DNA from 3 places in the Kluyvera sp. CHPC 1.2972 genome. Region 1 is predicted to be linked to each of the others. Evidence: predicted binding sites of a transcription regulator. Region 1 holds the regulator's gene; each other region holds the start of a gene.
What was found. The regulator PurR, encoded in region 1, represses purine synthesis genes. The targets are predictions, from matches to a motif close to CANGCAAACGTTTGCNTG.
Positions count from the first base shown of each region.

Region 2: V6944_RS18520 (NCS2 family permease) is a predicted target of PurR. The motif match lies at 5,309-5,326, and genes of this name have one in related genera.
Region 3: glyA (serine hydroxymethyltransferase) is a predicted target of PurR. The motif match lies at 3,791-3,808, and genes of this name have one in related genera.

Region 1 covers NZ_JAPKIB010000003.1:51,202-61,510, reverse strand. Annotated here, with positions in the region: gene cfa (cyclopropane fatty acyl phospholipid synthase) at 1-451, opposite strand, end outside; gene punC (purine nucleoside transporter PunC) at 749-1,942, opposite strand; gene punR (DNA-binding transcriptional activator PunR) at 2,056-2,967, shown strand; gene purR (HTH-type transcriptional repressor PurR) at 2,986-4,011, opposite strand; gene cydH (cytochrome bd-I oxidase subunit CydH) at 4,306-4,395, shown strand; gene V6944_RS06255 (MFS transporter) at 4,556-5,722, shown strand; gene sodB (superoxide dismutase [Fe]) at 5,803-6,384, opposite strand; gene V6944_RS06245 (C40 family peptidase) at 6,508-7,329, opposite strand; gene V6944_RS06240 (Grx4 family monothiol glutaredoxin) at 7,673-8,017, shown strand; gene rnt (ribonuclease T) at 8,083-8,730, opposite strand; gene gloA (lactoylglutathione lyase) at 8,835-9,242, opposite strand; gene V6944_RS06225 (alkene reductase) at 9,319-10,309, opposite strand, start outside.
Region 2 covers NZ_JAPKIB010000014.1:62,528-72,836, reverse strand. Annotated here, with positions in the region: gene V6944_RS18540 (LrgB family protein) at 1-440, opposite strand, end outside; gene V6944_RS18535 (CidA/LrgA family protein) at 433-843, opposite strand; gene V6944_RS18530 (LysR family transcriptional regulator) at 946-1,830, shown strand; gene V6944_RS18525 (Na+/H+ antiporter) at 1,914-3,560, opposite strand; gene V6944_RS18520 (NCS2 family permease) at 3,734-5,083, opposite strand; gene soxR (redox-sensitive transcriptional activator SoxR) at 5,493-5,951, opposite strand; gene soxS (superoxide response transcriptional regulator SoxS) at 6,039-6,368, shown strand; gene V6944_RS18505 (YjcB family protein) at 6,621-6,902, shown strand; gene V6944_RS18500 (IclR family transcriptional regulator) at 6,950-7,696, opposite strand; gene V6944_RS18495 (lytic transglycosylase F) at 7,849-9,360, shown strand; gene V6944_RS18490 (GntR family transcriptional regulator) at 9,367-10,071, opposite strand; gene oxlT (oxalate/formate MFS antiporter) at 10,085-10,309, opposite strand, start outside.
Region 3 covers NZ_JAPKIB010000009.1:45,034-55,342, forward strand. Annotated here, with positions in the region: gene cadB (cadaverine/lysine antiporter) at 1-399, opposite strand, end outside; gene cadC (lysine decarboxylation/transport transcriptional activator CadC) at 752-2,269, opposite strand; gene hmpA (NO-inducible flavohemoprotein) at 2,404-3,594, opposite strand; gene glyA (serine hydroxymethyltransferase) at 3,925-5,178, shown strand; gene V6944_RS14925 (DoxX family protein) at 5,304-5,726, opposite strand; gene V6944_RS14930 (ChiQ/YbfN family lipoprotein) at 5,927-6,121, opposite strand; gene V6944_RS14935 (3-phenylpropionate MFS transporter) at 6,325-7,461, shown strand; gene csiE (stationary phase inducible protein CsiE) at 7,458-8,735, opposite strand; gene V6944_RS14945 (DUF1007 family protein) at 8,852-9,490, shown strand; gene V6944_RS14950 (nickel/cobalt transporter) at 9,481-10,309, shown strand, end outside.

The DNA of each region.
Region 1 (10,309 bases):
CGTCTTCCAGCGTCTGGGCATCTTTCCAGTAACCGCAGGAGTATTGCATATAGGGGTCGAGCATGCGGCTGAAGAGATCGTTACCCAGGTCGTAATGTTCTTTACCGACCTGCCAGGCACGACGACGGCTTTGCAGATTAAACAGACGCGCGCCGGCAATGCGAAGCGTGTCTTTAATATTGTGAGGGAGTTGCGTTTCTAATCCGGCGCGCAGCACCTTGTCGAAGAAGATATCCAGACGATCGCATTCCCACCAACCGTCCATATAACTTTCGCCAAGGCCCAGCGAACCTTCTTGTAAAACACGTTTAAACAACCGAGGATTTCTGACTTGTATATCGCAGGGAGCATTGCCGTTTACTTCAATGCCTGCGCGGCCTAGCAGCTCGCTGACAATACGATACCAGTCGTCATCCGGTACACTAACTTCTTCTATACACGATGAGCTCATAGCTTCTCCATCCCGACCTGATGATCAGAACCTTAAAACAGCGTAGACGCTTTTTTTGGGTTTGTGAGAAATCTCACGAAATTCGTGAGCCTGCTATCCGACGTAGCACAGAGGAAGGGAAGAATCCCTTGCCGAAAACCAATCCATGGTTCAACGGGAAGCTATCCTGCCCCCGCTTAATAAGTTCAATCTATATTATTTATGTGATGCGGATCCAGTATAGGACGCTAAGTTTGTTGATTCAACTAAAAATCTTAGCGCCCTAATCATTTCCTGAGATATTGATCTGAGTGATGTTTAGGCGTGGGAAGTGGCGTGTTCCATTTCACGTTCAGCACGACGAGCGGCTAACTGCATCCAGTAGCCAACGCCTGCGAGCAGCACGGTCACCAGCATCACGCTGGTGGTGGTCAGCAGCGGCGTGGCAATCAGCGTGGATACCGCAAGGCTTGCCAGGAAACAGAGTCCTAACTGCAGGGTGTTTTGTAATGCAGCAGCACGGCCCGTCGCCTGCGGGAAGGGCTTCAGCGTCTGAGCGACGACGATCGGATAAATCGCGCCGTTGGCAATAGCCATCACGCAGAACGGAATCAGCAGGGCGGTCAACGAGGCGTTTTCTGCCAGACCCACGGCCCAGGTACCCACCACGCTCAGCGCGTAAATAACCAGCAGCCACGGCAGCATCTGGGCACCACGCCATTTTTGCAGCGCGGCGCGACAGCCGTAGCCGCCAATCAGGAAGGCGATGGTTTGCGGCACATAGCTCAGGCCAATTACCGTCGGGCTGTAGCCCATCTCATGCAGGATGAACGGTGAACCGGTCAGCCAGGCGAAGAAGCTCGCCGAGCAGGCGGCGTAAATCAGCACGTTGCCGCGATAGTCTTTACTGCGCAGCAGGCGCATAAAGGTCAGCTTTTCTTCGCTGGTGGCATTTTTTTTGTGCGCAGGCTTGAGGCGGAACGCCGGGAGCATCAGCACCAGGGTGATGATAAACAGGGTTGCGAAGATGGCCTGCCAGTCAAAGTGCGCCAGCAGCCAGCTACCCAGCAGCGGGGCGAGTGCCGGAGAGAGGCCAACCAGCGGCATGATAGTGGCAAAAATGCGGTTGGTGCGCTGAGCTGGATAGTAGTCGGTGACCATTGCCTGCCAGGTCACCGCCGCGGCGCAGACGCCGACGGCCTGTACAAAACGCAGGACCAGCAGCGTGGTACCATCGCGCACCCACAGCATGCCAATGCAGCCAATAGCGAAAATGGTTAACCCGGACAGCAGAATCGGCTTACGACCATAGCGGTCTGACAGCGGCCCCCAGAGGAGCTGCGCGACGGCAAAACCGGCCAGAAACAGGCTAAGACTCGCGCTGACGGCTGATGCCGGCGTTTGCAGGTCTTCCTGAATGGCAGCAAAGGCGGGGAGATACATATCGGTAGCCAGAAAACCCAATACGCTCAGCCCCGCGAGCCAGACTAAAAATCCTTTCCCAGGTTGCATTAATTTCGCCCTTTTTATCATGAATAAACGATGCCGCTGAGTGTAGAGAGTGCATAACGGCTTGTGAAACGCTAATATTTGCGTCATGCATTCAAAAATTTTGCAGGCAGAAAATGTGGTCTGAATATTCACTGGAAGTGGTTGATGCGGTGGCACGTAACGGTAGTTTTAGTGCCGCCGCGCAGGAACTGCACCGCGTGCCTTCTGCGGTGAGCTATACGGTACGCCAGCTGGAAGAGTGGCTGGCTGTTCCCCTGTTCGAACGGCGCCATCGCGACGTTGAACTTACTCCCGCTGGCGTATGGTTTTTGAAGGAGGGGCGGTCTGTTATCAAAAAAATGCAGATCACTCGCCAACAGTGCCAGAAAATTGCTAACGGCTGGCGAGGGCAGTTGGCGATTGCCGTCGATAATATCGTGAAACCGCAGCGAACCCGGCAGCTGATTGTCGATTTCTATCGCCACTTTAGCGACGTGGAGCTGATTGTTTATCAGGAAGTGTTTAATGGCGTCTGGGATGCATTGGCCGATGGCCGCGTGGAGCTGGCGATTGGTGCCACTCAGGCGATTCCGGTCGGTGGCCGCTTCGCGTTTCGTGATATGGGGATGCTCAACTGGCACTGCGTGGTGGCGAGTATCCATCCGTTGGCGCAGATGGAGGGCCCGCTCAGCGATGATGTGTTGCGCAACTGGCCGTCGCTGGTGCGCGAAGATACTTCGCGTTCGCTGCCGAAGCGGACGACCTGGCTACTCGATAACCAGAAGCGTGTGGTGGTGCCGGACTGGGCTTCATCGGAAACCTGTATCTCGGCGGGACTATGCGCGGCGATGGTACCGGGGCATCTGGCGCAACCGTGGTTGGAAAATGGGGAGTGGGTGGCGCTACAGCTTGAAAACCCGTTCCCGGATGCCGCCTGTTGCCTGACCTGGCAGCAAAGCGAAGCATCGCCGGCATTAAGCTGGCTGCTGGAATATCTGGGGGATAGCGAGACGCTAAATGAAGAGTGGCTGCGGACACCCGAGTAGGGTGTCCGTGGGTAATGCTTAGCGGCGGTAGTCGCGGAACGGACCGTCGGCCACGGAACGACGTTCGATAAGACGCGGATGCACCTCAATCGACTGCGAGGTCTCGCGTTTGCTAACGATACGGTCCATCAGCATGTTAAACGCCGTTTCACCGAGCGAATCTTTCGGCTGGTGAATCGTCGTCAACGCCGGGGTGAAGAAACGGGAGTTGCGCACGTTATCATAACCAATCAGCGAAATGTCCTGCGGCACGCGAAGACCCATTTCATCTGCGGCGCACAGTGCGCCCATCGCCATGATGTCGCCACCGCAGAAGATAGCAGTAGGGCGCGGCTGCTGCGACAGGATCTGCTGCATTGCGCGATAACCGGATTCAGGCTCAAAGTCACCCTGTACAATCCAGTTCTTCGGGACGTTGATGTGCGCTTCTTCCATCGCTTTCATAAAGCCCGCCAGACGACCCGCGCCGGTGTTACGCTCCAGTGGACCTGGGATCACGCCGATATCGCGATGACCGCGCTCAATCAGGTAACGGCCTGCGGTATAGCCGCCTTCAAAGGCGTTATCGATGACCGAGTCGGTGAAGTCCGCTTTAGCCTCGCCCCAGTCCATCACCACCATCGGGATGTGACGGTACTCTTCGAGCATCGTCAGTAGGGATTCCGGATACTCGGAACACATGACCAGCAGGCCATCCACGCGCTTTTGCGCCATCATCGACAGGTAGGCGCGCTGTTTTTCCAGGTTGTTCCAGGCGTTGCCCAGAATCAGGGTATAGCCCTTCTCAAAGCAGTTTTTCTCAACGGCTTCGATAATTTCGGCAAAGTAGGCCGCTTCGCTGCTGGTCGCTAGCAAACCAATCGATTTGGTGTGGTTCACCTTCAGGCTACGGGCAACGGCGCTCGGAGAGTAGTGCAACTCTTTGATCGCCGCCCAGACGGCTTCACGCGTCTCCTCGGCGACAAAACGCGTTTTGTTAATTACATGTGATACGGTTGTAGTGGAAACGTTTGCGCGCTTCGCTACATCTTTAATAGTTGCCATTCCATCTCACTCCAGACCCTGGCCTGCCCCTGATAAAATCGAAAGGAAAACGTTTGCCTTCACACACCCTGACGCAATTTTGTGGATTGCGATTCGCCGGGAAAACGATACAGGACGACAGGAGGGGGTCAATGGCCGGTACGCTTATAAATAAGCGTCGAATTTTGACTTATCCTGACGCAAAGTGGAAGAGTAAAAACCAACATCCTGCTAAATCTGTGAAGATTTTTGCGCAATACTGTGCAAAAATGCGTTAGCACAGTTTTGCTGTAGCGATAAAAAGGAGAAAAGTTGATGAGTACCGAACTTAAGATGTCACTCACCACCACCGTCATTACCCTTGCGCTGATTGTTGCCGCAAGTTTGACTGCTGTACTGCATTAATTCCTCTGCGAGGGGGCGTCCGCTCCCTCCTGTCTGATTGTTACCCGTTTAGCAATAATCTTTTGCTGTTTTGTACACTTCTGTTTTTATGTGATTGATGTCATGCTTTTGCCCATTATCGACATGCCGCGTCTGTCGTGCGGCCAACCGGAGCATTTGCATGAAAATTAACTTTCCCTTACTGGCGTTAGCCATTGGGGCCTTTGGCATCGGGACCACCGAATTCTCGCCAATGGGGCTCCTGCCGGTCATCGCTAAGGGCGTAGACGTCTCCATTCCCGCTGCCGGGATGCTCATTAGCGCCTATGCCGTAGGGGTGATGGTTGGCGCACCGCTGATGACGCTGCTCCTTTCACATCGTGCTCGCCGTAACGCCTTGATCTTCCTGATGGCGATTTTTACCCTCGGCAACGTACTGTCGGCGATGGCGCCGGACTACACCACGCTGATGCTGTCGCGCATTATCACCAGCCTTAACCACGGTGCATTCTTCGGCCTCGGTTCCGTTGTTGCCGCCAGCGTGGTACCGAAGCATAAACAGGCCAGCGCCGTGGCGACCATGTTTATGGGGTTGACGATTGCCAATATTGGTGGCGTTCCAGCGGCAACCTGGCTTGGCGAAACCATCGGCTGGCGGATGTCATTCCTGGCAACGGCAGGCCTCGGCATTATTGCTATTCTGGGGCTGTGGTTCTCTCTGCCGAAGGGCGGGGCGGGTGAAAAGCCGGACGTGAAGCGCGAGTTGTCGGTGCTGGTACGTCCGCAGGTGCTGTCGGCGCTGCTGACCACTGTACTGGGCGCAGGGGCGATGTTTACGCTCTATACCTATATTTCACCGGTGTTGCGTACGATAACTCACGCCACGCCAGCGTTTATTACGCTGATGCTGGTGCTGATTGGCGTGGGCTTCTCCATCGGTAACTACCTCGGCGGCAAATTTGCTGACCGTTCGGTGAGCGGTACGCTGAAAGGCTTCCTGTTGCTGCTGATGGCAATTATGCTGGCGATTCCGTTCCTTGCGCAAACGCAGGTAGGCGCGGCCTTCAGTATGGTGGTGTGGGGTGCGGCAACCTTCGCGGTGGTGCCACCGCTGCAAATGCGCGTGATGCGCGTGGCTCACGAAGCACCGGGTCTTTCTTCCTCGGTGAATATCGGGGCGTTCAATCTGGGTAACGCACTGGGGGCGGTCGCGGGCGGAGCAGTGATCTCCGGTGGTCTGGGTTACAGCTTTGTACCGGTGATGGGGGCGATTGTTGCCGCGCTGGCGCTGCTGGTGGTATTCCTGAGCGGTCGTTCACGCGGTGAAGAGGCGCTGGCCAGCCAATAAAAACAAAAACGCAGAAGGGAGACCTTCTGCGTGATACGAGATAACCCGGCGGAGCGTGGCGATGCCGGGTTATTTTTTGCTTACGCTGCCAGATTCTCAGCCACAAACGCCCAGTTCACCAGAGCCCAGAAGTGCTCCAGATAGTTTGGACGCGCATTGCGGTAGTCGATGTAGTAAGCGTGTTCCCACACGTCAACGGTCAGCAGTGGCTTCGCGTCGGTGGTCAACGGGGTTGCCGCGTTAGACGTTGAAACGATAGCCAGGGAACCATCCGCCTTCTTCACAAGCCAGGTCCAGCCTGCGCCGAAGTTTTTCACTGCGGCGTCGGTGAACTGTGCTTTGAATTCAGCGAAGGAGCCAAAGGATTTAGCGATCGCATCAGCGACGGCACCGGTTGGTTCGCCACCGGCGTTAGGTGCCAGGCAGTTCCAATAGAAGGTGTGGTTCCAGACCTGCGCTGCGTTGTTGAACACGCCGCCTTCAGAGGTACGGACGATCTCTTCCAGCGTTTTGCCTTCAAACGCCGTACCTTTGATCAGGTTGTTCAGGTTGGTGACGTAGGTCTGGTGGTGTTTGCCGTAATGATACTCCAGCGTTTCCACGGAAATGTGTGGAACAAGAGCGTCTTTGGCATACGGTAATGCAGGTAATTCGAACGACATTGCTACTCTCCTTTATTATATTTGTACACTCAATAACCATGTACTGAGTAGGGATAGAGTAGCAAATTAAAAGGTGAGATAAAAGATAAGCTTACCCCGTTTATTAACAAACGGGGTAAGTGATTAACGAATTGTCTTTGGTGTTACAACGCGACGGGCGCCGACATAGTGGCGGACCCAGTAATCTTCGCTCAGCGAGGTTATCTGGATGTCCTGACCGGTACGCGGGGACTGAATAAATTTGCCGTTCCCGACGTACACGCCAACGTGATCGGCTGTACCGCGGCCCTGGGTGCGGAAGAATACCAGATCGCCGCTTTCCAGTTCGCCACGTTCAACCGGACGCGCATCGCGCAGGTGATACATTTCGTTGGCAGTACGTGGAATGCGGATGTTGACCAGATCTTTATAAGCGTAATAGACCAAACCGCTGCAGTCGAAGCCGGTGCGTGGGGAGTTGCCACCCCAGCGATACGGCTTGCCTAACTGACCCATCAGCTTATTCATCGCGGTTTTCTGTACTTTCTGCACGCGAACTTTGTGCGCGGCGGCGATGGTCGTGGGTTGGGTTTCTACAGGAGCGGTGGTACAGCGTTTCTTGTACCCTTTGCGAACTTTACAGGTCGTGGTGACGTTGGCGGTTTTGACCGCGCTGCTTTTCGCGTGGGTTTTAGCGGAGGCTGTTTTCGATTTGCTGGAGGCTGGAGCAACTTTTTTCGCTACGGCTGGCGTGGTTTTCTTCTTAGCGGCAACCGGAGTGGATTTTTTCTTAGTGTTAGATTTATTGTCCGCGTTCTTTTTCTTGCGTTCACTGCTTTTTACAGGAAGCGACTTTTGCGCCGTTGGGGTTTTGGCATGCCCTGTAGCATGCGCCAACGGCGTGAAGGATAACGATGTAAACAGCAATGCACAGAGCGTGAACGACCATTTTTTTATCTGCGCCACTGAACAACCCTCTGAGTAAGATGCAGGCTAAATGTCCTTGCCTGGGTATGGTTTACAAAACCCAACGATTCTAATCCATAAAAACACGAATTGTTAATAGTGTTTTTATGTCTAAAACCCTGTTTCGTTAGCAACTGCAAAAAAAAACATCATTTGATACATCATGAGTCAAAAAATGAGCAAGATTTTTCCGCTGCTGCCGATAAACTCATATTTATAAAGCAACTTAACGGTTCAGACGATAAAATAGTAATGCGTGAACAAAATGTTATTTTCTGTTCAGGCTCTGAAACGTTACAATGTCAGACTACTGCCGTAAAAAGAAGTTTGAGGAAGCAAGATAATGAGCGAGACAATTGAAAAAATTCAGCGCCAGATCGCTGAGAACCCAATCCTGCTGTACATGAAAGGTTCCCCGAAACTGCCTAGCTGCGGTTTCTCTGCCCAGGCCGTTCAGGCACTGTCTGCCTGCGGTGAGCGCTTTGCTTATGTCGACATCCTGCAGAACCCGGACATCCGCGCCGAACTGCCGAAATATGCGAACTGGCCGACTTTCCCACAACTGTGGGTTGACGGCGAACTGGTTGGCGGCTGCGACATCATCATTGAAATGTATCAGCGCGGTGAGCTGCAGCCTCTGATTAAAGAGACCGCGGCGAAATACGCTGAAGAACCGAAAGCAGAATAATCGGTTCGCCCGGATAGCGGGCACAGAAGCAAAAAAGCGACCTTCAGGTCGCTTTTTTTATGCTGCTATTCTTCGGCCGCTATCGGCAGCGGCCAGCCGCCGAGACGTTTCCAGCGGTTGACGATTTCGCAGAACAGAATGGCAGTCTGTTCGGTGTCGTACAGCGCCGAGTGCGCCTGGCTGCTGTCGAAATCCATGCCCGCCGCGGTACAGGCTTTTGACAGCACGGTTTGCCCCAGTGCTAGCCCGCTCAGTGCGGCGGTGTCGAAGGTCACGAACGGGTGGAACGGGTTACGTTTGAGCGAAGCGCGATCGGCGGCAGCCATCATAAAGCTGTGGTCGAAGGTGGCGTTATGCGCCACCATAATGGCGCGATTGCAGTCGCTGTCTTTCATGCCCTTGCGCACCATCTTAAAGATGGCATGCAGCGCGTCGTACTCGCTGACCGCGCCGCGCAGCGGGTTGTTCGGGTCGATACCGTTGAACGCCAGCGCTTCCGGCTCGAGGTTAGCGCCTTCAAAAGGTTCAACGTGGAAATGCAACGTCGTGTCCGGCATCAGCCAGCCTTGCTCATCCATTTTCAACGTAATTGCCGCTATTTCGAGCAGGGCATCCGTTTTGGCATTGAATCCCGCAGTTTCCACATCAATCACTACCGGATAAAACCCACGAAAACGGTCGCATAGACCATTAAGTTGCACATTGTCGGACATCAGAATCTCTTCACTTAGAAAAAGTAGCGCGCATTATGGCAAATTTTGCCGCGGCTTGGAAAGGCGGGGTAAAAAAACGGGCGCCTTAGGCACCCGTGGAGGAGTTAGTTGCCAAGGCCTTTGCCGGCATCTTTCTCTTCGATCAGTTCGATTTTATAGCCGTCCGGGTCTTCAACAAACGCGATCACCGTGGTGCCGCCTTTAACCGGGCCTGCTTCACGAGTGACGTTGCCGCCGTTCTGGCGAATGCGGTCACAGGCTTCTGCGGCGTTGTCCACGCTCAGGGCGATATGGCCGTAGGCGGTGCCCAGCTCATAGTTATCCACGCCCCAGTTGTAGGTCAGCTCAATCACCGCTTCATCGCTCTCTTCGCCGTAGCCGACGAAAGCCAGAGAGTATTTATATTCGGTGTTTTCGCTGGTGCGCAGCAGCTTCATGCCCAGCACTTTGGTGTAGAAATCAATGGAGCGTTGCAGGTCGCCGACGCGCAGCATGGTATGCAGTAAACGCATGTTATCCCTCGTCCTTACTTATGAATAATCTGGCTAGTATAGCGGCGGAAGGCCGCCGCTATCAATCAACGTGGGATTACAGAGCAGGGTAGTCGGTGTAACCTTCCGCGCCGCCGCCATAGAAACTTTCCGGACGCTGCGGGTTCAGTTCGGCTTTATGCTGCAGACGAGCGACCAGATCCGGGTTGGCGATGTAGTCGCGACCAAAAGCCACGGCATCAATTAAGCCTTTCTCAATCAGGGCTTCCGCTTTTTCCGGGGTGTAGGCGCCAGCACCGATAATCGGGCCGTGGAAACGGGCACGTACTTTTTCGCGGAAGGCTTCGCTGTATGGCTGACCACCGGCCCAGTCTGGTTCAGACATGTGCAGGTAGGCGATACCGCGTTTACCCAGCTCTTCAATTAAGTAGAGCGCATCCGCTTCTTCGTTCGGGCCGTTGTCGACGTTCTGGAAAGTCCCAATTGGTGACACGCGGATACCGATACGGTCTGCGCCCCATTCTTTGATCCCAGCATCAACCACTTCCAGCACCAGACGCGCACGATTTTCGACGCTGCCGCCGTACTGGTCGGTACGATGGTTAGAGGATGGCGACAGGAACTGGTGCAGCAGATAGCCGTGCGCGGAGTGCAGTTCAACCAGGTCAAAGCCAGCTTCACGGGCGTTAGCGATCGCCTGACGGAAATCGTTGACGATGCCAGGGATCTCTTCCGTTTCCAGCGCACGTGGCATAGAAGTGTCAACGCGAGTGGCGTGACCGTTCTCATCGCGCAGTGAAGTTCGGGTATTGGCGCTCAGCGCGGAAGGGGCAACCGGTGCTTCACCGTTTGGCTGCAGGCTGGAGTGGGAGATACGCCCGGTGTGCCACAGCTGAACGGCAATTCGACCATCTTCTGCGTGAACGCCAGCGGTGATTTTCTGCCATGCGGCAATCTGTTCAGGGCTGTGCAGGCCAGGAGCTCCCTGGTAGCCTTTCGCCTGAGCGGAAATCTGGGTCGCTTCGGAGATGATAAGACCGGAGCTGGCACGTTGGCGGTAGTATTCGGCCATCAGCGGGGTAGGAATG
Region 2 (10,309 bases), on a different contig from region 1:
TCAGGCTGACCGCCGAGGGATTTCGCCGCCGCCAGAGCAAACGGCGTGGTAATGGAACGCACCGCCAGGCTACGTTGGATTTCATCCGGCAGCGTAAACAGGCGTGCCAGCCACACCGAACTGGTCACCGCGACTACCGTCGCCGTGATCACCCCTGCCGACAGCGACATCCAGTGACGTTTGATGATCGCCAGGTTGTCGTACACCGGCACCGCAAACGCAATGGTCGCTGGGCCGAGTAGCCACAGCAACCAGTGCGCTTCGCCCATGTAGTTCTGATAGGAGATATGGCCGAACACCAGCATCAGCACCAATAACACCGGGGTCAGCACCAGCGGCATCAGCGGCAGCTTGCGAAAGCGGCGGTAGAGGCGTTTGTTGGCAAAGTAGAGCACCAGCGTAATCGCCAGGCACAGCACGCTCAGCTGAAAGTTACTCATGGCGCATCCGCTTCAGTTCGTAGCGATAAACCTTATCGACCACCCATGCGGTCGCCGCCAGCACCATCATCGTGCTCAGCGCAATCACCACAAATATCCGCCAGCCGTCGACCATCAGCAGTTGGGCATAGTTCACCACCGCCACCACTGCCGGCACAAAGAACAGCAGCATTTCCGCCAGCAGCCAGCGCGACCCGGCGCGAACCCATTTCAGCGGCACGATATGGCAGACAATCAGCGCCAGCAGCAGCACCATGCCCACCAGGTTAGCGGGCAGCGGCAGATGCCACCGGTTCACCAGATAGTCAGCAAACACAAACAGACCCGCATACAGCACAACCTGCACCGGAACCTGGAGACGGTTTAAAACGGAGGGCACAACGCGCCCTAAGGCCTCAGCCATGGAGGGATGTCCAGAAAAAATGAGAGAGGCACAGTATAGTGAGACAACGATGATGACAAAAATGAATTAAACTCATCGGTAGCATAGTTAAGAGGCATAATCATGGACATCAGAACGCTGCGCTACTTTGTCGAAGTCGTTCGTCAGCAGAGCTTTACCCGCGCGGCGGAGAAGCTCTTCGTGACGCAACCCACCATCAGTAAGATGCTCAAAAATCTGGAAGATGAGCTGAACTGCACCCTGCTCATTCGCGACGGCCGTAAGCTGTTGATGACCGATACCGGGCAGGTGGTGTTCGACCGCGGGCTGGCGATCCTCGACGAATTTCGCCAGCTGGAGGCCGAGCTTAGCGACATTAACCATCTCAACAAAGGCGTGCTGCGCCTCGGTATTCCACCGATGGTTGGCATGCTGATGGCCGGACCCATTAGCCTGTTTCGCCAGCGCTATCCCAGCGTGGAGCTGAAAATCTCCGAGGGTGGCGGGCTAACCGTGCAGCAGGCGGTAATGAACGGCGAGCTGGATCTGGCGATGACGGCGCTGCCGGTGGAAGAAGAGAGCGCACTCACTACCCGGCTCTTGTTCAGTCACCCCCTTTGCGTGCTGGTGCCGCGCTCCGGCGACTGGCTGGAACAGACCTCGGTTTCACCACAGCAGCTTGCCGCGCATCCTTTGCTTATCTACAACGAAGACTTTGCGCTGAGCCGCCAGCTGATGCAGCTGTTTGCGCGCCACAACGTCAAGCCGCGTATTGCGGTACGTAGCGGGCAGTGGGATTTTCTGGCAGCGATGGTCCAGGCGGGCGTTGGCGTGGCAATTCTGCCGGAGCCAATTTGCCGCAGGCTTGATGAGAAAACCCTGCGCTGGCTGCCGCTTGAAAGCGATCTGCGTTGGCAGTTGGGCATGATTTGGCGGGAAGGGGTGTATTTGTCTCACAGCGCCCAGGCGTGGCTGAAGTGCTGCGAGGGGTTTAAGGTGCCGGAGTAGACACGGTGCCATCCCCGGGGTCGGCGTAAACGCCTCGCCCGGGCTACGATATATCACCGTAGCCGGGGCGGCGCCGAGTTTAACTACGCATCTTCAATCAACAGCGCTTCCAGCAGATCGAGGTCATGCAACAGCTTCTGCAGGGTCTCGTTGCTGATCTGGCGCGTCGCACGCAGGTGGTACAGCTCCCCGCGTTCAGAACGTAGCGCCGCGAGGCGGAAGCGGCGTTCAAGCTGCTCTTCCAGCATTGAGGTTTCCACATCGTTACGCCCATCAACGCGACGACGCAGGTTACCAATCACGCGCGAACTGACCTCGGTCAGCAGCTGGTTATCGATATTCTCGGTGGTATCCGCAGCAAGACGCTCTTCCATTTTCTGGATGGCGACAATCGCCACATCAGCCGTGGCGGCCCGCGCCAAACGCTCTTCTTTACGTTGCTGAACGTTATCGGTTGATTCGATATGACGCAGCAGAATCGGCAGCGCAATCACCCCGACAAACAGCGAGAACAGAATGACCCCTGCGGCGAGGAAAATCAGCTCATAGCGCGCCGGGAACGCATCGCCAGAAGGCAGCAGCAGCGGAATGGAGAGCACACCGGCCAGGGTAATCGCCCCGCGCACACCGGCCACGGAAGAGATCAGCAGCTCACGGGTGGTCCATGAACCAAACTCCATCGGTTTCTTTTTCAGGAAGCGTTGGCTCAGCTTGCGCATCGTCCACAGCCAGCCAAAACGCACCAGCATCAGCGCGGCGTAGATCAGGATAATATCGGTAAACAGCATCCAGGTTTCGACGTTCGGGTCAGCCTCTGCAGCTACCAGCGAGCTTTCGAGGATATCCGGCAATTGCAGGCCCAACAGCAGGAACACCATGCCGTTAAACACAAACTCCAGCATCGCCCAGGTGCTGTTGGCACGCAGGCGCATCGCCAGCGGTGCGGTTCGCATCACGCCGGAACGGGTGATGGTCATCCCGGCCGCTACCGCCGCGAGGATACCGGAAACCCCGATATGTTCGGCGATCAGATAAGAAGCGAACGGCAGCAGGAACAGCAGCACAATCTGCGTGGCCGGTTCGTCACCGCCCCAGCGGCTGAGGAAGCGCATTGAGCGACCGTAGGACCAGCTGACCACAAAGCCCGCCAGGATGCCGCCAATCGCCACTTTGAGGAATTCCACCGTGGCGCCACCGACGGTAAACACCATCGTGCCCATCGCTACCGCGACGGCAAACTTCAGCGACACCAGGCCAGAGGCGTCGTTCATCAGCGCCTCCCCCTGCAGAATCCCCATGATTTTTTTCGGGATGCGCCCTTCCCCGACAATCCCTGAGAGCGCCACGGCGTCAGTCGGTGACAGCACGGCTGCCAGCGCAAAGGCCGGAATCAACGGAATACCCGGCACAATCCAGTAGATCAGGAAGCCAATCCCCACCACCGTCACCAGCACTAACGCCAGCGCCAGCCCGAGGATCTCTCGCCCATGCTCAATAAACTCGCGGGTCGGCGTTTTCCAGCCGTCGGCAAACAGCAGCGGCGGGATGAACAGAACGAGGAACAGTTCCGGGTCAAATTCAACGTGCAAACCAAACGTCGGCCACGCCAGCAGCGCACCGATGGCGATTTGCATTAATGGAAGTGGGATCTGGAAGGGCATTACGCGCGTAACCACCCCGGAGAGCGAAACCACGAGAGTCATGATGAGTATGGTAAAGAATATTTCCATGCGTTCCCTGTTTACAGCGTTGTCTTATTATTCAAAACATGAAGCGTCGTGCTTCCGAGTTTACGTTACCCAGATTAACGCAAAAGGAAACGAGAGGTGGCTGAAAATAGAAAAAAAGTCCGGGCTACAAAAAACCCGCCATCAGGCGGGTTTTTTGTACGGCAGTGGCGAGATTAAATCGCCCAACCGCCCGCATAGAACGCCACCAGCGCCGCCGCAATAATCACGGTGCCGATGTTCAGCTTACGCCATTCACCGGAAACCACGCGGCCAATCACCAGGGTCGCGAAGCCAATCATGATGCCGGTAACGATGTTACAGGTCAGCACGATCATCACGGCAGTGATAAGCCCGGACATCGCGTCAACGAAGTCGTTGAAGTCGATGCGCGCCACGTTGCTCAGCATCAGCAGGCCGACGTACATCAGCGCAGGTGCAGTGGCATAGCCTGGAACCAGGTAAGAAAGCGGGGAGAGGAACAGAATCAGCAGGAACAGGATGCCGACGGTGATCGCCGTTAAACCGGTTTTACCGCCTGCTGCCGTACCCGCTGCGGATTCAATATAGACCGCTGCCGGGGATGCGCCCACAACTGCCGAGAACACGCTGCTCAGGGAGTCAGTGGTCAGCGCTTTGCCGCCATTGATAATCTGGCCGTCTTTATCCAGCAGGTTTGCCTGACCGGCGACCGCACGGATAGTACCGGTGGCGTCAAACACCGCGGTCATCACCAGCGCCAGTACACTTGGCAGCACAACCGGGTTCAGCGCGCCCATAATATCAAGGCTGCCGATCAGCGAGTTGCCTTTGTCATCGCTCAGCGATGGCATCGCGAACACGCCGGAGAAGTGTACGTTGGGATCGAAAATCAGACCGACGATGGAGACACCGATGATGGTCAGCAGAATGCCGCCCGGTACCTTCAGTTTCTCCAGACCGATGATCATCGCCAGACCGACCAGCGTCATAATGACCGGGAAACTATCGAACTGACCCAGCGCAACCGGCAGGCCGTCCAGTGGGTTTTTCACTACCATGCCCACACCGTTCGCGGCGATCAGCAGCAGGAACAGGCCGATACCAATGCCCGTACCGTGCGCAATGCCCTGCGGCAGATTGCGCAAAATCCAGCTACGGATACCGGAAGCAGAAATGATGGTAAACAGTACACCCATCAGGAATACCGCGCCCAGCGCAACCGGAATGCTGATGTGCTGGCCCAGTACCAGGCTGAAGGCGGTGAAGGCGGTCAGTGAAATTGCACAGCCGATCGCCAGCGGCAGGTTTGCCCACAGGCCCATCACGATAGAACCGACACCGGCCACCAGGCAGGTGGCAACGAAGACCGCCGCCGGTGGGAAACCGGCTTTACCCAGCATGCCCGGCACCACGATCACCGAGTAAACCATCGCCAGGAAGGTAGTGAGACCGGCGACAATCTCCTGACGAACGGAGCTACCACGTGCAGAAATTTTAAACCAGGCGTCTAAAGAACCGCCGGTACGCGCTGAAGGCGTAGACATAGAAAACATCCCCTGAGAGTTTTTATCATTCGTTCGTCTGCGTGGTGGAACATCCACTTCCAGCTAAGCGTCATCTCCATGTGCTACTTGCGGCAATAGGGGAGCCACAAAAAAGCAAACGATTAACTCCGCGCAGACAAAACGATATTCGGAATTCCTTATTCTCCGCGTGTGCGAGATAAGGTTGACCCGCTCATTTTCGGCGTAAGATGCGTCCGAAATTTGAAGGCAAACGATTATCTGGCTTTTATGCCCCTTTTTTCAACAGAAGTTTGCCCTGGTTTATGAAAATTAACGAATGCCGATGAAGAATTGGTCAACCCATGCGCAAACGTTATCGTTCATGCGCAATCCAGCAACATTTCTATGGCAAAAATGTCGCAATTTTCCGGGGAGGAAGGCATAAGGATTATTCCTCTTCCAGCAAACGTGCCCCGGTTCCTTCTTCCCCCAGTTTATCGCCGGGGTTACGCAGCGGGCAGTCGCGCAACGACATACAGCCGCAGCCGATGCAGCCATTCAGTTGGTCGCGTAAGGCTTCCATCGCGTGGATGCGTTTATCCAGCTCTTCGCGCCACTGCGTGGTGAAATGCTTCCAGTCTTTCGGCCCCAGCGTGTGGTTTTCTGGTAGAACGCGCAGCGATTCGCCGATAGTGCCGAGCGGGATCCCTAACCGCTGGGCAATTTTGATAATCGCCACGTAACGCAAAACATCACGCTTATAGCGCCGCTGATTACCGCTATTTCTCGTGCTACGAATCAACCCTTTGCTTTCATAAAAATGCAGCGCTGATACCGCAACACCAGTTCGTTTCGCTACTTCACCCGGTGAAAGCAGCGTTTTTATTCTCGTCGATTTTTTTTCCATAATCCGCTTTACCTCAAGTTAACTTGAGGAATTATACTCGCCGACAGAACAGAAATCGACGCGAAAATAGACAACGGGGAGAGCCTTATGTCCCATCGGGAAATTATTCAGACGCTAATTGAATGGATAGATGAACATATCGATCAACCGCTTAATATCGACATCGTGGCCCGTAAGTCCGGCTACTCAAAGTGGTATCTGCAAAGAATGTTCCGCACCGTGATGCATCAGACGCTGGGTGACTACATCCGCCAGCGACGCCTGCTGCTTGCCGCAGAGGCGCTACGCACCACCCAGCGGCCTATTTTTGATATCGCCATGGATCTCGGCTACGTCTCGCAGCAGACCTTCTCACGCGTATTCCGCCGCGAGTTCGACCGCACGCCGACAGACTACCGTCACCAGATCTCCGCCTAATCCGCATTCAGGCTGCCGCACCGCGTGTGGTGGCCTTACCCCTTCATTAAGAGTGGTTATTGGATTGACAAAAATCCTGCGTTTACCTCTGGTGAATAAAACAACAAACGTGATATAGTTCACACAATGAGATGAAACAGAAACACCGTTTCACTCAATTTGTGAATGCCTTCAGATAGCCAGAGCGCCCAGAGCCTCATTACACAAGTGCTGTCAGGGCAGCTTGTTGTTTATCTCTGAGGAAAAGGTCCCATGCTTTCACTTACCGCAGGCGTTACGCTGTTACGCTGGCCGTTAACCAGCGCCGTGCTGATGTTCGTTGCTAGTACCCTGAAAATCAAACTCCGTAAAGCTGACTACATCGGTCTGGGTGCTATTTGCAGCATGCTGGGTCTGGCCGCCGCCTGCTGGTTTGCCACGAGCCTTTTAGGGATTACCCTGGTCGAGATTTCCACTATCTTTAACAATATCAAAGATGTGATGGTTGAAGTGATGAGTCAGACGCCGCCAGAATGGCCGGTCGCGCTCTATTAATTACAGAAAACCCCGCCACGGCGGGGTTTTTTATTGTCTGAATGCGGCTATTCTCCGTCTAAGGCCAACGCAATACGCCGGGCCGCTTTTTTGAGTTTCTCCTGCCACTCCCCCACGTTGCTTTGCGCAAAATGTTGAGTCGATGAGACCAGTGCCAGCGCGGCGCAGTGCTCTTTTGGCGCGAAACGCAGCGGCACCGACAGCGATGACACCCCCGCCGCTAGCTCCTCATCCGCCCGGTAGCAGCCCGCTTTGCGAATTTGCAGCATCCGTTTCAGGAACGCCTCTTCCGTTTCGCCTAATCCAGCCACCAGCACCTCTTCACGAAAACGTTCGTACAGCCCACGCTGCTGCTTCGAGGTTTGGTTGGCGATCACCACCTTTGGCGCGCTGCCGGAAAACATCGGGCGCGGGCGGCCTCGGCCGTAAATCAACGCAATTTCCTGAGTCGAGGACTCGTGATGCAAGTCGAGAAACACATCGCCATCAAGCCTGGAGAGCGTGCAGTGGCAGCCCGTCTGCTTCACCAGCTCACGCATCTGCGGGATGCTGGCAGCCAGCAGCGGGTCGGTGCTGCGAATGACATAATCCAGCAGGGTGATGCGCGGCCCCAGCGCATAATAGCCACCGTTAAAGCGCTGCAGCAGGCCAGCATGCATCAGTTCTTTCAGGTAGCGATAGCCAGTGGGCGTGGAGCATCCCAGCGCTTCCACGATACGGTCGGCTTCCCACACGGGGCGTTCTGCAGTGAACAGGTCAAGTACCGACAGCATCCGATTCAGGCTGGTCATCATGTCTCTCCATGGCACAAAATGTGCATTGTAGCGGTTGCCATCGATGCTAACCAGATAGCTGCCTCCGGCGGCCTGAAAAAGCCACACGCCCACCAGGCTTTTTAGCCATATTCGACTAAAATTGACGGATGCGCCTTGCGGAGTGCCGCACCATGAACGCCATCCCTTTTCATCGCCTCATGACCTTCTGTTTAAGCGCCCTGTTGCTGTCCACCCCGGTTTATGCCGCCCCCAAACCGGATGAACAAAGCGACGCGCTGGAAGTGAATATCGAGAGCATCATGCAGCCGTGGAAAGGCGACCTGCCCGGCATGCTTGACCGTCGCGTGATTCGTGTTTTAACCACCTACAGTAAGACCTTCTTTTTTATCGATAAAGGCCAGCAGCGCGGCGCAACGCACGATATTTTCGCCGCCTTTGAGCGCAGCCTGAACGCGCAGTTGGCGAAGGATAAGAAGCTTAAGCAAAAGCACCTCAAGGTGCGGATTATTTTTGTGCCGGTGACCCGCGATAACCTGTTTACCGCCCTCAACGAGGGGAAAGGCGATATCGCCGCCGCCAACCTGACCATCACGCCATCCCGCCAGCAGGCGGTCGCTTTTACCCATCCTATCTATAACGGTATCAAAGAGCTGCTGATTTCTGGCCCCGCGTCACCGCAGATCAAAAGCCTGGATGACCTCTCCGGGAAAACGGTGTTTGTACGCCAATCATCGAGCTATTACGAGAGCCTGACCGCGCTCAACGCGCAGTTCGTCAAAGCGGCAAAACCACCGATCATCATCAAAGCCGCCCCGGAGGCGCTGGAGGATGAAGATCTGCTGGAGATGCTCAACGCCGGGCTTATTCCACTGACGGTCGTTGACCATCACAAGGCGGTTTTCTGGCAGCAGGTCTTCCCCAAAATTCAGGTACATGAGGATGTGGTGCTGCGCGATAACGGCAGCATCGCCTGGGCGGTGCGCAAAGATAATCCCAAACTCCTCGCCGAACTTAACGACTTTGTGAAAGATAACCGCCAGGGCAGCACGCTGGGCAATACGCTGCTGCTGCGTTACCTGAAGAGCGCGAAATACGTGAAGAACGCGGCGGCGGAAAAAGAACGGCGTAAGTTTCTGAAGATGGTGGAGGTGTTCAGGAAATATGGCGATCGCTATGACGTAGACTGGCTGCTGATGGCGGCGCAGGGCTACCAGGAGTCGCGGTTGAATCAATCGGTGCGCAGTCACGTCGGGGCCATCGGCGTGATGCAGGTGATGCCGAAAACCGGCAAAGAGCTGAAGGTCGGCGATATCAAACAGCTCGACCCCAATATTCACGCCGGGGTGAAGTATATGCGCTGGATGATCGACCGCTACTACGGCGACGAACCGATGACACAGCTGGATAAGGCACTGTTCTCATTTGCCTCTTATAACGCGGGTCCGGCGCGGATTGCGCGTTTACGGGTAGAGACGCAGAAGCGCGGTTTTAATCCGAACATCTGGTTTGGCAACGTGGAGAATCTGGCCGCCGAGAAGATAGGTGCAGAGACGGTGACCTACGTTGGCAATATTTATAAGTACTACATCGCTTATCGGCTGATTCTCGACGAAATGAACAGGAAGCGGGCGGCGACGGGAAAACCGCCGATTCTGCCCGCTTCCGATAAAAATGCCGGATAGCACCGGTTACAGAATTTGCTTAACCCGCACACCTTGCAAGCGGCGCAGAGTAATGGTGCTGGCACCTTTGTAAGCATCCTGAATATGCGCGGCGATCAGCGCTACCGCCCGCGCTTCGTCACGTTGTTCAATTGCCTCCAGCAACTCTGCGTGCTCTTTGTAAGTCTGGGTTATCCGGGTTTCATATTCAAAATCGAGCCGCCGCATAATACGAATACGGTTGGTTATATTGGTCAGAATCGCCGTCAACTCTCGATTGCCTGCCGCCTCGGTTAGCGCCAGATGAAACTGCTCGTCCAGCGAAGCGATATCATCACACGCCAGCGCGACTTCCGGCGCAACCTGCCAGACAGCCTTCAGCCCGGCAAGCACCTCACGCTTCACTTTTGCTGACGTCGAGCTGCACAGACTGCGCACCGAATTCACTTCAATCAGCGCGCGGGTCTCGTACAGGTCTTCATAGACATCGAAATCAATGGGGAACACTTCCCAGCCGTTACGCAGGCAGCGTCTGACCAGCCCCTCGTTTTGCAGCAACAGCAGCGCTTCGCGAACCGGCGTGCGGGAACATCCCAGCCGCCGGGCGATGTCCACCTCTGTAAAGCGATCGCCGGGCAGCAGGACGAACTGATAAATTTCCTGCCGTAGCTGCAGAAATACCCGTTCCGAATGCGCAAGAAGCGGCGTAGGTTCCGATGTCGTGACCGTCATAAGTGCTCCGCAATTAACTGTGCTGGCGAATAAAGCGCGCACGCCAGGGTTTCAGCACCCACAGTGCCAGCCCCGCAGTGATGAAATCAAGGGCAATTGCACAGCCGAAGACCACGTGCCACCCTTGAGTGTGCTGGTATAGCAACGCGGCCAGCGGCCCACCGAAAATGGAACCAATCCCCTGCGAGATATACAGCCAGCCGTAGTTTGAGGCGGCATTCTCGCTGCCAAACGTGTC
Region 3 (10,309 bases), on a different contig from region 1:
GGTGAACAGCCACACGATGGCGATACACGCGATACCGGCAGGAATCGGGTCGTTTAATACCGGGAAGTAGGTGGATAAATAAGAGACGGCGGTAATACCGATGGCCAGGTTACCGATCCAGTTGGCGTGATAATAAAGGACGCCGGTCTGGAAGCCGAAAGCGGGAGATAATTCACCGGCGTACGCAATGGGGCCACCCTGCTGCGGGTTCTTCGTTGCCAGTCGAGCGTAAACGTAAGCCAGTGACATGGCACCAATAATAGAAATAACCCAGCCCCAAATGGCAATACCACCGATGCTGGCGAGGTTCGCGGGTAATAATGCGATACCGCTCCCCATCATATTCCCGGCAACAACGCCGGTACAGGCAAATAGCCCGATCTTTTTGGCAGAACTCATGTTCGTTTCTCCTGAACAGTATTTTTAGGACCGGATCGCGAGATGAGAAATGACGAATGACCCGACCAACTGACGGCAATTATTACTGAGCAGGCTAAGAGAAGTCCTAAAGTAAAAGTGAAATTAAAACAAACATGAAAAAGATGAGGTCTTTACCTTTTTTATGTAACACATCAGGATAAAAACTTTATATCAAGAAAAGGTAAATGACTTCTAATTACAAGTGGTTAGGTGGGGTGTTTTTACGGGGGTAATGTTGTCACAAGGTAACAAATAACACCTTGTGACAACATCAACATTACATTAAGAAAGCGGTTATTTAACCATGATAATCGAGTTGCTGGGCTAACGATTACTCTTTGGCTAAAAACGACTGCAAATAGGGGACTATTTTTTCTATCGATGTCTGGAATACACCGTTTTGGATCCAGTACAGCGTGTTATCGCCTGGGCGTAAATTAAACGCGGTAATATAAGCATCTGCCGCCAGACGACTCTCACCTTTCATTTCATAAACTTTACCCAACAACACGTAGTTAAGCCATGACATCTCAATTTCAATGCTTTTATTCACGGCATCAAAAGCGTTATCGATACTGCCTTTGCTTAAATAGTCGATAGCTTTAATTCGATACAGTATGGCGCTGTTTTGAATTTCCGGCATTTGCTCCACGCGTGCCAATTCTTCATTCAGCGCGGCCAGTTGCTGAGTATCAAAAGGTTGCTGTGATTGACGTAAGACATCCACCATCGCTTTTTGTGCATAGGCGTAGGCGAAGCTGGGTGAGGATTTCGTGATGTTCTCTAGCAGCGTGCTGGCCTTATTTAATGATGGTGCATCGCCGACAGAAACCAGCTGCAGTGCCTGGTAAAACTGCGCCAAAGACTGTGCTTCCGGCAGTTTCAGCCGGGTTAACTGCTTTTGCATGCCCTCTGGCCACGGCTGTGCCAATGCGCTGGAGAGGCTATCGAACAGATCGCTCTGGATAGAGACCAGGTTGCTATCGGTGACGAAGTAGCGCTTATCGAGCATGGTCGAACCGTCAGCGTTGTCGATAAGCAGCACCGACATAAAGCACTGCTGGGCGCGGTAGTGGCGCTGATTCACAAAGCTGATGGTCAGCGTCTTCCCGGAGCTGCTCGGTTCATTGACGTTATAGTTGGTTTTGTCATGAACCATAAAGGTGGAATAGGTGTTCAGCGAGGTGGTAATCAGCGTGCCGAGGCCGATGGCATACGACTGCTGCGAGACCCAGTTATTACAGGAGGCCCCCGGCTCAAAGCGAACGTCAATATCGCGTGGGTTAAGCAGCAGGTGTGTACGCGTTACCTGCGGATGCGGGCGCACCACGCTCAACAGGACCATGGCAATCAGCACGCCAAGCGATAATAAAAAGGCGCACTGGGTCCAGAAGTTGGCAAACCAGCGGCGTGGTTTTTGCTCGGAAGTGGCCGCAGGCGCAGGGCGCTGCGCGGGAGCTACCGGTAGGCTTTCAAGCGCAGCGGCGGGCTTTATCTCAGTGGTTTCACCTTGTATTTCAGACTCGCTAAGCCAGGTGACGGGCGCCGTAAGCTGGTAGCCGCGTTTGGGCACGGTAATAATGTATTCGGCGTGACTATCGCCACCGTCGCGCAGTGATTTACGCAGTTCAGAAATACTCTGGGTGACCACATGGCTGGTCACAATATTCCGCATCCAGATGTTATCAATAAGCTCGTCGCGGCTGAGCACTTCCCCTGGGTGGTGGGCAAAATACATCAGCAGATCGATTAATCGAGGTTCCAGAGTGAGCTGGCGTCCAGGGCGGCTAATTTGATTCACTGAAGGCGTGACGAGCCATTCCCCAACGCGCACAAACGGTTGTTGCATAAAAATGAGTCACCAAAGGAAAAGAAATAGTTAAGTGAATAATGATAACACAATTCACTACCCTGTTTTTTAACCGGGAAGAGCGCGGAGAGGCGTAAGGGCGGGTAGGATCCTACCCGCCTGGAAAGAAAAGATTACAGGACTTTATGCGGACCGAAGCATTCGTAGTGGATGCTGTCGGCGTTGATGCCCAGCTCAACCAGCTGTTTTGCTGCGTGCTGCATAAAGGCCACCGGGCCGCACAGGTAGAACTGCATCTGTGGATCCTGGAGCTTATCGGCAAGCGCTGAAAGCGCCATCAGCCCTTCGCTGTCGAACGCGCCAGACTGACGGTCCGCATCGGTCGGGGTGCGATACCACAGGTGTGAGGTGAAGTTCGGCAGCGCGCTACCCAGCGTTTTCACTTCATCGGCAAAGGCGTGAACGCTGCCGTTTTCCGCCGCGTGGAACCAGTTTACCTGCGCCGGGTGGCGGTTTTTCGACAGCGTATCCAGCATGGCCAGCATCGGGGTTTGCCCCACGCCGCCGGAGATCAGCGTGACCGGGGTTTGTGGCGTGACGTTAAGGAAGAAATCACCGGCAGGGGCGGCCAGATGGACCACATCGCCTTCTTTTGCCGCGTTATGCAGCCAGCTGGAGACCTGGCCGCCGTTTTCGCGCTTCACGGCAATGCGATAGCCTTTACCGTCTGGCTTGCGGGTCAGCGAGTATTGACGAATTTCCTGATACTCAAAATCTTCCGGTTTCAGCCATACCGCCAGATATTGACCTGGCTGATAATCCGCCACCGGCTGGCCGTCTACTGGCTCCATCTCGAAGCTGGTAATCAGGTCGCTGCGCGGGGTCTTTTTGACGATGCGGAACGCACGCGTGCCTTCCCAACCGCCGGTTTTGTTGGCGTTATCCTGATAAATCTCGGCTTCACGGTTGATAAACACGCCCGCCAGCACGCCATAGGCCTTGCCCCAGGCATCCAATACTTCCTGGCCTGGGCTAAACATCTCATCCAGCGTCGCCAGCAGGTGTGCACCCACAATGTTGTACTGCTCTGGTTTGATCTGGAAGCTGGTGTGCTTCTGAGCGATTTTCTCTACCGCTGGCAGCAGCGCGGGCAGGTTTTCAATATTGCTGGCGTAGGCGGCAATGGCGTTAAACAGCGCTTCACGCTGGTCGCCGTTACGCTGGTTGCTCATATTGAAAATCTCTTTCAGCTCCGGGTTATGGGTAAACATCCGGTCATAAAAGTGGGCGGTGAGCTTCGGGCCAGTTTCAACTAGCAGGGGGATAGTGGCTTTTACGGTGGCGATGGTTTGAGCGTCAAGCATGGCAGGTCTTCCTTTCAATCAATGTTATTTAATGTTGCATGTTAAATGCATCTTATAAAAATACCCCTGTTTTGTAAATGGTTCTTTGAAAGAATGCACTATTGCGGTTACAACATGAATTATTCACATCACAATCCTGAAAAGAAATCCGTTTCCCTGCCTCAGCCCTTTATTCCTCAATCCCTTGTGTGGCGCAGAGGAAAACGTTTGCGTAATTTCGTTTGTCAAGACCTGTTATCGCAGAACTAATCAGTTATACTGTTGGCCGTTGTCCAATTGGACTGCCTTTTCAGGCCAAAATTTAATTGTTAGCTGAGTCAGGAGATGCGGATGTTAAAGCGTGAAATGAACATTGCCGATTATGATGCCGAACTGTGGCAGGCTATGGAGCAGGAAAAAGTACGTCAGGAAGAGCACATCGAACTGATCGCCTCCGAAAACTACACCAGCCCGCGCGTCATGCAGGCGCAGGGTTCTCAGCTGACCAACAAATACGCTGAAGGTTACCCAGGCAAACGCTACTACGGCGGTTGTGAATACGTTGATATCGTTGAACAGCTGGCGATTGACCGCGCGAAAGAACTGTTCGGCGCAGACTACGCTAACGTACAGCCGCACTCCGGCTCTCAGGCTAACTTCGCGGTCTACACCGCGCTGCTGCAGCCGGGCGATACCGTTCTGGGTATGAACCTGGCGCAGGGCGGCCACCTGACTCACGGCTCCCCGGTTAACTTCTCCGGTAAGCTGTACAACATCATCCCTTACGGTATCGATGAGTCCGGTAAAATTGACTACGACGAGATGGCTAAGCTGGCTCAGACCCACAAACCGAAAATGATCATCGGTGGCTTCTCCGCATACTCCGGCGTTGTAGACTGGGCAAAAATGCGTGAAATCGCAGACAGCATCGGTGCTTATCTGTTCGTCGACATGGCGCACGTTGCCGGTCTGATTGCCGCAGGCGTTTACCCGAACCCAGTTCCACATGCTCACGTTGTGACCACCACCACTCACAAAACCCTGGCGGGTCCACGCGGTGGCCTGATCCTGGCGAAAGACGGTAGCGAAGAGCTGTACAAAAAACTGAACTCCGCCGTGTTCCCAAGCGCGCAGGGTGGCCCTCTGATGCACGTTATCGCCGGTAAAGCGGTGGCGCTGAAAGAAGCGATGGAGCCAGAGTTCAAGGTTTACCAGCAGCAGGTTGCTAAAAACGCTAAAGCGATGGTGGAAGTGTTCCTGAACCGTGGCTACAAAGTGGTTTCTGGCGGTACTGAAAACCACCTGTTCCTGCTGGATCTGGTTGATAAAAACCTGACCGGTAAAGAAGCAGACGCCGCGCTGGGTCGTGCGAACATCACCGTGAACAAAAACAGCGTGCCAAACGATCCGAAGAGCCCGTTCGTGACTTCCGGTATCCGTATCGGTTCCCCGGCTGTCACCCGCCGCGGCTTCAAAGAAGCGGAAGTGAAAGAGCTGGCTGGCTGGATGTGTGACGTGCTGGACAACATCAACGATGAGTCCGTTATCGAAAGCGTCAAAGCGAAAGTGCTGGATATCTGCGCTCGCTTCCCGGTTTACGCGTAATCGCTAACCGTAAAATGCAAAAAAGGCCGCGTATGCGGCCTTTTTTATGCCCGATGGCGCTGCGCTTATTGGGCCTACAACGTTTTCGTAGGCCTGATAAGGCGAAGCCACCATCAGGCAAACCCTCAATGCCTATCTAACGAAATTTTCCCCGGCCCGACAATCGCCAGCAGCAGGAACGCACCTGAAATGCTGATATTCTTGTAGAAGTTAATCATGTTCGGCATCACCGCATCGCCGGTCATGTTCCAGAAGTGGTGACCAATCACCGCGGTCCCCAGAGTGTAGAAAATAAAAATCACCGCCAGTGGACGAGTAAAGAAGCCCAGAATCACCAGAATAACGGCCGGCACTTCCATCAGAATGGCAATGATGGCCGCCAGCGCAGGCATTGGCGTGTCGATGGATGCCATATACTGCACCGTTCCATCGTAGTGGAGCATTTTGGGATAGCCGGAGAGAATAAACAGCAGCACGATAGCGATACGCGCAATCAGCAACAGCAGGTCGCGCGATGCGCCAAAGTCGAGATAACGGAGAGCGTTCATGGTCATTCCATTGTGTCAGTACGTGTGAGTTAAACGTAATACACAATGTTGCTCCCTGCCACCGTGCGCACATAAATCAGTCTTATGGCTGGAGCGAATAAACCGCGTTACGGCTGGAGAATAACCCCGCTTTGATGCCCGGTTATATGAATATTTCTAATACGAAGTTCGTCGCTTTTCTGCTCGCCCTGATGACGAACTCAGCGAGACGCTTTCAGAACCTTGCCGCATTTTTCATCGCTCGCCTGACCGTTACCGCTCATTGCGGCCTGAATGCACGCCTGATAATCCAGCGAGGAAATGGTTTCGTTACTGCTGTGCGTTTGCGGCTTTGACGCGGTGCTGGCGCAGCCCATCAATAGAAGTGCAGCGATTGCGGGAAGAAGCGTTTTCATGGTGCCATCCTGGGTTATTGGTGTCCTGATGACAGTGTGCACCGCGGTGAAAGCGAGCGCTGTAACCGTTTGTGCGGACGGATGACTGGCGCAAAAATAGCTAAAGGTGATATCCATCACAATTATCTCGTTAACGTGAGGAGTAGTGCTCTTCAGAATGTGGGTTGAGTCATTAGACTAGGGGCTCCAAAACGGGAGGACCCATGGTTTTGCACTCCACGCGCTGGCTGGCGCTCAGTTATTTCACCTACTTTTTTAGCTACGGTATTTTTCTTCCTTTCTGGAGCGTCTGGCTCAAAGGTGCTGGGCTGTCGCCGGAAACCATCGGTCTGCTGTTAGGGGCGGGGCTGGTCGCCCGGTTTCTCGGTAGCCTGCTGATTGCGCCGCGAGTGAGCGATCCGTCCCGGTTAATCCGCGTACTGCGCATTCTGGCGCTGATGACGCTGCTGTTCGCCGCCGCGTTCTGGGCAGGAACGCAGGTCGCCTGGCTGATGGTGGTGATGATCGGTTTCAACCTGTTCTTCTCACCGCTGGTGCCGCTGACCGATGCGCTGGCGAACACCTGGCAAAAACAGATAACCATGGACTACGGCCGAGTGCGGCTGTGGGGCTCGATTGCCTTCGTGATTGGTTCCGCGCTGACCGGTAAGCTGGTGAGCCTGTTCGATTACCACGTCATCCTGGTGATGCTGAGTCTTGGCGTCGCGTCAATGCTGCTGGGGATGTTGCTGAAACCGTCGGTGATGCCACTCGGTGAATCCCGCCATCAGGAGAGCGTTGGCTGGCCGGCCTGGCGTTCCTTAATAACGCAAAACTGGCGCTTTCTTGCCTGCGTGAGTCTGCTTCAGGGGGCTCACGCGGCCTATTACGGCTTCAGCGCCATCTTCTGGGAAGGGGCGGGATATTCGGCGTCGGCTATCGGCTACCTGTGGTCGTTGGGCGTGGTGGCTGAAGTGATCACCTTTGCGCTGAGCAAAAAGGTATTCCGCCGCTTTAGCGCCCGGGATTTGCTGCTGCTATCGGCCATTTGTGGCGTTATCCGCTGGGGATTGATGGGCTGGACGACCAGCCTGCCGTGGCTGATTTTGATTCAGATCCTACATTGTGGCACCTTCACCGTCTGCCATCTGGCGGCGATGCGCTATATTGCCGCCCGTCAGGGGAGCGAAGTTATCCGCCTGCAGGCGGTCTACTCGGCGGTGGCGATGGGCGGCAGCATTGCGGTGATGACCATGTTCTCTGGATTCCTGTATCAGCATCTCCATCAGGGACTGTTCTGGGTGATGGCGCTGGTGGCACTGCCTGCGCTGGTGCTGCGACCAAAAACCGTCGCCCGCTAGGTCTCCAGAATCTTGCAGATATGCTGCTGCTGATGCTCGCTGAGCGGTTGCTCGGCGTGGATCAGCGGCGGTGAAAACAGGGGCAGGGCAATCGCGTAAGGCGAAATCACGAGCGTGCTGTTTTTCGGCGCGCCCTCTTTCTGGAAGACGTTGACCGTCAGGTACTTCACGGTGAGCGGCAGCAGCGTCAGCTCCCGTAGTTGCTGTTCAATCTCCTGCTCCAGAGCCGGATTGTCGCCGGTTAACAGCACCACCTGCTTCTCGTGCAGCTCGCTCTCCTGCATTAATCCGGCGCCAAAAATCACCGCAATCAGCGCCGCTTCATCATCGCTGAAGTGCAGGGTATAGCGCGTTTCAAAATCACTCAGCGCCGCACGCGTCGTGCGAATTAACCGCGGGTAGAGGCGGTGGATCTCTTCCGGTAAGTGATGATCGATGCCGATCTCAAATACGCAGCGGTTCAGCGCCTGCGCGACGTGAACGTAAAGCTGATCGTGCAGGCTGCGTTCATCGGTGAAATGGCAGTGCGCCTCATGCTGAAAACGGTCGACCAGTCGGGCAATCGCCAGATGTAGCTGCTGGTCCTGCTCGCGTCCATCAAACTGGGGATTTGGCACCTTCAGCAACATAAATAGCAGTGCCAGGAAGTGCTGCTCGTTGCGGTTTGGCGTTTGCATCACCCGTCTCTGCCAGTGGTGGACAATATCCGCCGCCATCTGATATTCCAGCGTGGACTGCGTCCAGGCGCTTTGCAGCGTGCTAAAAATCGGGCTTTCTCCCTGATGATGCTGTAATAAACAGTACTGGAGATAGAGGCGTAAAAACTGCACGTCGCGACATTCAAAATCGCGCTGCAGGCTGCGGGCGCAGCGGTTCACCAGCGCCTGCAGGTTGGTTTCATCATACAGCGTACGCGGGATCTTCAGCTGTTTGAGCTGCGTTTTCAGCGCCGGTGTAAAATGGTGCGTCACAAAGTGCGGACACAGACGCAATGCGCGGCGAAGCCAGTGCAGCAAGCACAGGCGCAGGTCGAGGGTTGTGCCTTCAATCCGATAGCAGCCATCCGCCTGAGTGGCGATCGCCAGACGATGGTAACGCTCAACCTCCTCTCCGGCTTCAATGACATCTTGCCGGGCGGTGGAAACATCGACATTATTCACCATGCCAATGTATTCCGCCGTGATGGAATGACCAGGGAGATAGAGCATCAGCAGCGCCTGGCAGCGGCGCTGCGGACTGGAAAGCACAGATGGCGGTTCGAGTACGGTCATCATCTGTTGGGATCCAGCAGCAGGTTATGAGCATAAGAATAGACAAAAGATAACGGCAGCTAATGGGCTTTAGCTAAGGAATGCGGGTGACGGTCACAGAATTTTTCACTGAGGAACCGATGAAGAGAGTGAAACAATGCGCGGTTCTGATGTTTCTTACGGTTTTATCGTTAAACGTCAGCGCACATCCGCACAGCTTTATTACCATCACGAACCAACTGGTGGTGGCTGACGGCAAGCTGACGGGCATGAAAATGCGCTGGGTAATGGATGAACTCACCTCGGCGGATCTGCTCTACGACGCGGGCAACGCGAAGCCGGGCGATGAGGTCTGGAAAAAACTGGCCGCTGAGGTAATGGCGAACGTACTGGGGCAGCACTACTTCACCGAATTCTGGCACGATGGCAAAAAGGTGAAGTTTGAGAACCTGCCAACCGCCTACGGCCTGGCGCGTCAGGGGCATCAGGCGGTGCTGACCTTTACCTTACCGCTGGCGACGCCGCAAACGCTCGCCGGGCAGACTTACACCTTTTCCACCTTCGACCCGACCTATTATGTTGATATGAGTTACGAAAAGGACAGCGATGTGGCGTTTGCCCCAGATTTTAAAGGTGCATGCAAAGTCAGCGTCCACACTCCGCATCCCAACGAGGAGATGCTTTCCTACGCGCAATCGCTCGATAAAGCGGATGCGCCGCCGGAAGATATGGACCTTGGAAAACAGTTTGCACAGAAGGTCACCATCGCATGTCAGTAATTTCTGTTAATCGTCGCGCCTCGCGTCGCTGGCTGTCGCTCTGGCCGCTGTTGTTGTTTTTCGCGGTAGCGGTTATCGGCATACTATGGCTCTGGCAGGCCTGGCCGCAGGTCATGCTGCAAAGCATGGTCTGGCAGCGCGATGTGAACCAGAAGATGAGCGGTTTGCTACAGGCCGTGGCGGAAAACCCGGCTCAGGCGGGTGGGGCGCTGCTGCTGTTCAGCTTTGTCTACGGCGTGCTGCATGCGCTGGGCCCTGGGCACGGAAAGGTGGTGATCACCACGTGGTTGGCCACCCATCCGTCAAAATTAAAATCCAGTATTGGCCTCACGCTTGCGGCTTCTTTATTACAGGGGTTGGTGGCTATTGGCCTGGTGGTCGTGGTGCTGACGCTGTTACGGCTTCCGGCGCGCCAGCTGCACCTCAGCAGTTTCTGGCTGGAGAAGGGCAGCTATGCGCTGGTGGGCGTGCTGGGACTATTACTGTGCTGGCGGGCGCTAAAAAAGCTGCGCACGCTGCTGCGTAAACCGAAGTTCACTGCTTTTACGCCACACCACGTTCATGACCAGCACTGCGGCTGTGGTCATCAACATATGCCGGACCCCAAACAGCTTGAGCGTGATGAAGACTGGCGCGCGAGGCTGATGATTGTGCTGTCGATGGGCATGCGCCCCTGTTCCGGGGCCATAATGGTGCTGCTGTTCAGCAAAGTGATTGGCGTTTTTGGCTGGGGCATTGCTTCTGCACTGGCGATGGCAGCAGGAACGTCGCTCACCATCTCTTCGCTGGCGCTGTTGGTTCACGGTTTTCGCACCCTGG